Regions from separate parts of the Pantoea alfalfae genome, predicted to be linked through region 2. Evidence: predicted binding sites of a transcription regulator. Region 2 holds the regulator's gene; the other holds the start of a gene.
The links. Region 2 encodes CRP, which controls carbon source genes, mostly activating them, when cyclic AMP is high. Its sites were predicted from a motif close to ATGTGANNNNNNTCACAT; they were not measured.
Positions count from the first base shown of each region.

Region 1 (3,414 bases), 1.2 Mb from region 2:
CGCAGGAAGGTGTCCGCCATACCAATCACCGTTTTGATGCGTGTCTGGTTGAGCGTATCGAGGAACTTACGCAGCGCAATATGGGTCGTGACATGAATCACCTTGAGCTTATCGGTATAGAGCACCATAGCGTAATCTTTGGTGTCGGTAAGATGCGCCAGCAGTTCGGTGTGACCCGGGTAGAGGTGGCCCGCCGCGTGCATCGCCTCTTTATTCAGCGGCGCGGTAGCAATCGCATGCACGTCACCGGCCAGTGCCAGTTCGGTGGCACGCTTCACGCCGCGCCACGCCAGATCCCCCGCCTCTTTCTGTACCACGCCAGGTTTCAGCGCGTCGGGATCGGCCAGCGGCTCATCGATCACATTGATAATGCCGGGCGCAAAGCGCGCATCGGCTACCCGATCCAGCACCCGCAGCTCGGCCTGTGGGGTGATGTTCATCGCCATAATGCGGCGCAGCGTACTGGCACAGCCAATCACCACGGCAGGGATGCCATTCAGCTCACCTTCAGAGAGCGCTTTGATGATGATTTCCGGGCTGATGCCCGCCGGATCGCCCATGGTGATCGCAATAATTTTACTCACTCGACTTCTCCTCAATAAAACTAATGGCTGCTACCAGGGTATTTTCATCACCAAAGCCACCCGCTTTGGTCATCACCGGCAGAGTAAATTCACTGTTAAGCAGGACCCCGTGCGGCACACAGCCCGCCACCAGACCCTGAATTTTAAAGCCGCTGGCCCCCAGCGCCTGCGCGACGGCAATCGCCACGTCGCCGCCTGACAGATAGAGCGCATGCGGCAGCCGTGCCCGACACAGACTCAGGGTGATTTCGCCTAGCAGCTGACAGATCGCCTCACCCAGCTGCTGGCGCGTCACGCGGTGCTGCTGGCAAAGATCCTCGATCTCGTGCCGCTGGGATGCATGCTGGCAGGTGCGGATCACCGTATGGCGACCGGCACGCAGTGCGGTGGCCGCCTGTTCGATCCAGCGATCCCGCTCAGGCCAGGCGGACTGCTGAAACAGCTGACGGATATCGACATCGACGACCTCAACGGCGCGCTGAGTACGCAGCGCGGCGATCTGCTGCTCTGCCTGACGACTCATCGATCCCACCATCGCCAGCACAGGTTGCGACGGGCGAACGGAGAGCGCAGCGCCCAGCGCATCGCTTAATCCGGCGGCCCCGACCAGCAGGGGCGTCTCACTCAGCCGCGACGCAGCGGTTATCAGTCGCGCCAGGTCGGCCTCCGTTTCGGCATCCACTACCACGACGCCATCTGCTTCGGCTAACACAGCATCAAGCCGATCGCTATGCAGCGTCGCGAGATCGATCTCCATGCCGTCGATCTGCATCTGATGAATGACGCGGGCGCTGCGGATCGGGGTTTTAGGATCGCTGGCAAATTCGGTGTCTGTCAGTAACCGCTGATTGACCCACACGCTGCCCTCACGTGTGGTGCGGCCCAGACGCGGTACGGCCGGTGCCACCAGCGCCAGCCTTTTGCCGCTGGCGCGCAGTGCCGCCACCGTTTCAGCCCCGATATTGCCGCGCAGCGTGGAGTCTATCTTTTTAAACAGCCAGCCCTGCTGAAGCTGTGCCGCGTAATGCTGCACCACCTGCGTAACGCGCTCTGCAGCCTGAGTGGCACTGACAGCCCGGCTGTCGGTGCTGATTACCAGTACATCCGCCGCCTCGTCGGGTAACGTTGCTGCGGAGCCGAACAGCACATGTACACTGGCACCGGCCTGTGCCAGTCCACTACCTGCATCGTTGGCACCGGTAAAGTCATCGGCGATAACCAGCACCGGGGTTTTCCATACTGATGAGCCCATCCTCACTCCTGTCAGGCTATTGCCGCTGCATTTGATTATATTCAATCATGATTGATTATATGTGAGCAAGTTCAAATTAATCGAAATCGATATGCCTTATAAAATTAGCCACAGAGAGTGACTGACATCGCATTGCGCTGAGCAAAATTAATCATCTGCTCAGACATGACAGAAATAAGGGTATGAAATGAACATTAACAGCACGGTGATCAGCGGTTATCAGGCGTTAAACGACATGCGCTATCTGCTGGATGGGATAGCGACGGCAGTCGTGGTCACTGACCGGAACATTGAGGCGATTCCGGCGGTACAGGCGCTGATGGGGCAACTCCGGGATCAGATCCCGCGTATCAGCGTGGTCAACAGCGTTCCACCTGAACCGAGCCAGCATGATGTGGCCGCGATTATAGAAACGCTCTCGCAGCGCCAGGCCGACATGGTGATTGGCATCGGCGGTGGCAGCGTACTGGATGTGGCGAAGCTGCTCTCGGTGCTGTGCATCAACGGCGCACCGTCGCTGGACGCCCTGCTGGCAGGCGAAAAACCGCAGCGTCGCACCCGTTCAATGCTCATCCCGACCACTGCTGGCACCGGCTCTGAAGCGACCCCGAATGCGATTCTGGCGATCCCGGAGAAAGAGACCAAAGTCGGCATTATTTCACCGGTGATGCTGCCCGATGTGGTGGCGCTGGTGCCGGAACTCACCACCAGCATGCCGCCGCACATCGCCTCGTCTACCGGCATTGATGCCCTGTGTCACCTGATTGAGTGCTTCACCGCCAACGTTGCCAATCCGGTCAGCGACAACTATGCGCTGATTGGGATGAAGAAGCTGTTCGCGAATCTCGAAACCACGCTGCGCGAGCCGGAGAATCTGCAGGCACGGCTGGAGATGCTCTGGGCCTCTTATTATGGCGGCGCATCGATTGCCCATGCCGGGACGCATCTGGTGCATGCGATGTCCTATCCGCTTGGCGGCAAATATCACCTGCCACACGGCGTTGCCAACGCCATTCTGCTGGCCCCCTGCATGCGCTTTGTCCGTCCGGCCGCAGTGAGCAAATTCGCTCAGGCCTATGACCTGCTGCCCGACGCTGACGTCCGTTTAAGCGATAAAGAGAAATCACACGCGCTGGTCGACTACTTCACCGCGCTGGTTGCGCGGCTGCAGTTGCCTGCCAGCCTGGAAGCGCTGGGCATCGGCCCGGATCACCTGCCTTATTTAGTGGAAGCGGCACTCGACGTGCAGCGCCTCATGAAAAACGTGCCGATGGCGGTCACCGCCGATGATGTGCGCGCCGTCTACCTGACGCTGTTCCCTTCCTGCCAGGCGTAATGAGGATTGTCATGAATAAGAAAATCAACGGCGTACTGACCGCCATCGTCACCACCTTTGACCGTGAAGGTGCCTTTGACCCGGTAAGGCAGCGTGAGCAGGTCAGACGCCAGATCAACGCCGGAAACGGCATCTTCTGTGGCGGCACCAACGGCGAGTTCTTTGTGCTGAACGAGCAGGAGAAGATTGCCGTTACCACCACCTGCGTCGATGAAGTCAATGGCCGTGCGGCCATCGTGGCG
Region 1 is NZ_CP082292.1:3,249,094-3,252,507, forward strand. It holds gene K6R05_RS15370 (D-threonate 4-phosphate dehydrogenase) at 1-584, opposite strand, end outside; gene dtnK (D-threonate kinase) at 577-1,836, opposite strand; gene K6R05_RS15380 (iron-containing alcohol dehydrogenase) at 2,024-3,172, shown strand; gene K6R05_RS15385 (dihydrodipicolinate synthase family protein) at 3,184-3,414, shown strand, end outside.
Region 1: the regulator CRP is predicted to act here: its motif matches at 1,896-1,913, upstream of K6R05_RS15380 (iron-containing alcohol dehydrogenase).

Region 2 (3,414 bases):
ACCGATATTCTTTTTTATGAAGGATTGCATGGCGGTGTGGTGACAGCGCAGCACAACGTGGCGGAACAGGTCGATCTGCTGGTGGGCGTGGTACCGATTGTTAACCTGGAGTGGATTCAGAAGCTGGTACGCGACACTGGCGAGCGCGGTCATTCACGTGAAGCCGTAATGGATTCCGTGGTGCGCTCAATGGAAGATTACATCAACTACATCACACCGCAGTTTTCACGCACCCATATCAACTTTCAGCGCGTTCCAACCATCGATACCTCCAACCCGTTCGCAGCCCGCGCCATTCCGTCACTGGATGAGAGTTTTGTGGTGATCCACTTTCAGGCGCTGGAAGATATCGACTTCCCCTACCTGCTGGCAATGCTGCAGGGCTCGTTTATCTCGCACATCAATACGCTGGTGGTGCCCGGCGGCAAAATGGGTCTGGCGATGGAGTTGATCATGGGTCCGCTGGTGAAGCGGCTGATGGAAGGTAAGCGGATAGAGTAAGAGGTCAAAAGGGCCTTTCCAGACTAATGCCAATGCAGGATCAATCTGACAGCAGCGAAAATGCTTAACACGCAGGGAACCGGGTCAGAAAAGGAAAGCGTCCCGCGCCAGGGACGGCGCGGGACGAGCGGCCAGGGATTGGCTTAAGCGACTTTCCGATCTGACCCGGTTCCCAGCGCAGGCACAGTATCAACGCGGATTCCCTATGCAGGCACAATCTGACAGCGGACCGACACAAACCGCTCTGACCCTGTTCACAACGCAGGCACAATCTCAAAGCGGATTTCCGGACCAGGCACAGTCTTAAAGCAACCTGCATCAGATACTGGAAGTGAAGTTAGCAGGTCTGCAATAACCCCTGCGGCTACTAAAGTTCGATCACTTCATAGCTATGCGTAATGTTGACGCCTTTACCCAGCATGATGGCCACCGAGCAATATTTTTCAGCCGAAAGATCGACCGCGCGTGAGACCACTTTATCCTGGAGCGCTTTGCCACTCACGATAAAATGCAGGTTGATGTGCGTAAAGATTCGCGGCGCCTCTTCACGACGTTCTGAGGTCAGTTTTACTTCACAATCAGCCACATCGTTGCGGCCTTTTTGCAGAATTGATACCACGTCAATCGCGCTGCATCCACCTGCCGCCATCAGCACCATTTCCATTGGGCTGGGCGCTTTATCACCTGAATTGCCATCCATCAGTATCTGATGGCCGGATGAGGATTCTCCAAGGAATGTCAGCCCTTCTACCCATTTCACTCTTGCCTGCATGATTTTTGCTCCGGAATACGCTGTTTTGTCGCCAGAGTACGCTTTCGCCTGGTAAACAGCAATCCAGAGAAATCCGCCTGTAGCTGAAGCGAGACAACAGAAGACAGTCGGCAAAAGCTGTGCTACAAACAGTGCTGAAAATATTTTTCGTCACCCGATGGCGAAGCCGGGAAGAATGATGCGCACTGCGCCTGATGCGGCCCGAATAATTTCCTGAAAAGGAAACGCTTGAAGCTTTCACCGCCTGACAGGGAAAACTGCCCCCTGTATTTTGGGCACGATTACAACAGAGGATAATAGCGAATGGTTCTCGGCAAACCGCAAACAGACCCTACACTCGAATGGTTCCTGTCCCATTGCCATATTCACAAGTATCCATCCAAAAGTACGCTGATTCACCAAGGTGAAAAAGCAGAAACGCTTTACTACATCGTGAAAGGTTCCGTCGCGGTTCTGATTAAAGATGAAGAAGGCAAAGAGATGATTCTTTCCTACCTGAATCAGGGCGATTTTATTGGTGAGCTTGGCCTGTTCGAAGAAGGTCAGGAACGCAGCGCCTGGGTACGTGCGAAAAGCGCGTGCGAAGTGGCGGAGATTTCTTACAAGAAATTCCGTCAGTTGATCCAGGTTAACCCCGATATCCTGATGCGACTCTCATCGCAGATGGCGCGTCGCCTGCAGGTGACGTCTGAAAAAGTGGGTAACCTCGCTTTCCTCGACGTTACCGGCCGCATTGCACAGACTCTGCTTAACCTGGCGAAGCAGCCAGATGCCATGACGCATCCCGACGGCATGCAAATTAAAATCACTCGTCAGGAAATTGGTCAGATTGTGGGTTGTTCACGTGAAACCGTGGGCCGTATTTTGAAGATGCTGGAAGATCAGAACCTGATCTCCGCACACGGCAAAACCATCGTCGTTTACGGCACCCGCTAATTCCTGTCATCCACGGCGTGATGGCAACATCACGCCGTTATTGTTTGTGTTGGGCCGATGTGGCGTCGAATCATTTACCATCCTGAAGTCAATTATGCCTTGCGGCAAACGCTGGTGCTCTGTCTGCCGGTGGCGCTGGGCTGGCTGGCTGGCGACCTGCAAAAAGGTCTGCTGTTCTCATTAGTGCCCGCCTGCTGCAATATCGCCGGTCTCGATACGCCGCATAAACGCTTTTTCAAACGTCTGATTGTGGGCGGTAGCCTGTTTGCCCTCGGCAGCTTTCTGATCCAGTGGCTCACCCTGCATGCGATTCCACTGCCGCTGATCCTCTTCGCTATGCCTTTGCTGCTCGGCGTCACGGGTGAGATCAGCCCGCTGCATGGCCGTCTGCTGCCCGGCACCCTGATTGCCGCCATCTTTACCCTCAGCCTGATTGGCCGCATGCCCATCTATGTCCCCCCGCTGCTCTATATCGGCGGCACGCTGTGGTACGGGCTGTTTAACTGGTTCTGGTTCTGGCTGTGGAAAGAGCAGCCAATGCGCGAAAGCCTGAGCCTGATCTACCGCGAGCTGGCTAACTACTGCGACGCCAAATACACCCTGCTGACGCAGCTGACCGATCCGGAAAAGGCGCTGCCGCCACTGCTGGCCCGTCAGCAGAAAGTGGTCGATCTGATTAACACCTGTTATCAGCAGATGCATATGCTGTCGGCAAGCCGCGATCACAGCCATAAAAGGCTGACGCGCGCTTTCCAGGTGGCCCTCGATCTGCAGGAGCATATCTCGGTCAGCCTGCATCGGCCGGAAGAAGTCCAGAAGCTGGTGGAGCAAAGCCATGCTGAAGCGGTGATCCGCTGGAATGCCAAAACCATCTCGGCCCGGCTGCGGGTGCTGGCAGATAACATTCTTTATCACCAGTTACCCGACCGCTTTGCGATGGATAAACAGCTCGGCGCACTGGAGAAAATTGCCCATCAGCATCCCGATAATCCGGTGGGTAACTTCTGCCTTTATCACTTCAACCGCATTGCGCGGGTGCTACGCACCCAGAAACCGCTTTACCAGCGCGATCTGATGGCAGACCGCCAGCGCCGCCTGCCGCTGTTACCGGCGCTGCGCAGTTATCTCTCGTTTCGCTCGTCGTCGCTGCGCACGGCGGGTCGCTTTGCGGTGATGCTGATGCTGGGCAGCGCGCTGGCGCTGTT
Region 2 is NZ_CP082292.1:429,918-433,331, reverse strand. It holds gene K6R05_RS02000 (phosphoribulokinase) at 1-501, shown strand, start outside; gene K6R05_RS01995 (OsmC family protein) at 869-1,273, opposite strand; gene crp (cAMP-activated global transcriptional regulator CRP) at 1,577-2,209, shown strand; gene K6R05_RS01985 (YccS/YhfK family putative transporter) at 2,267-3,414, shown strand, end outside.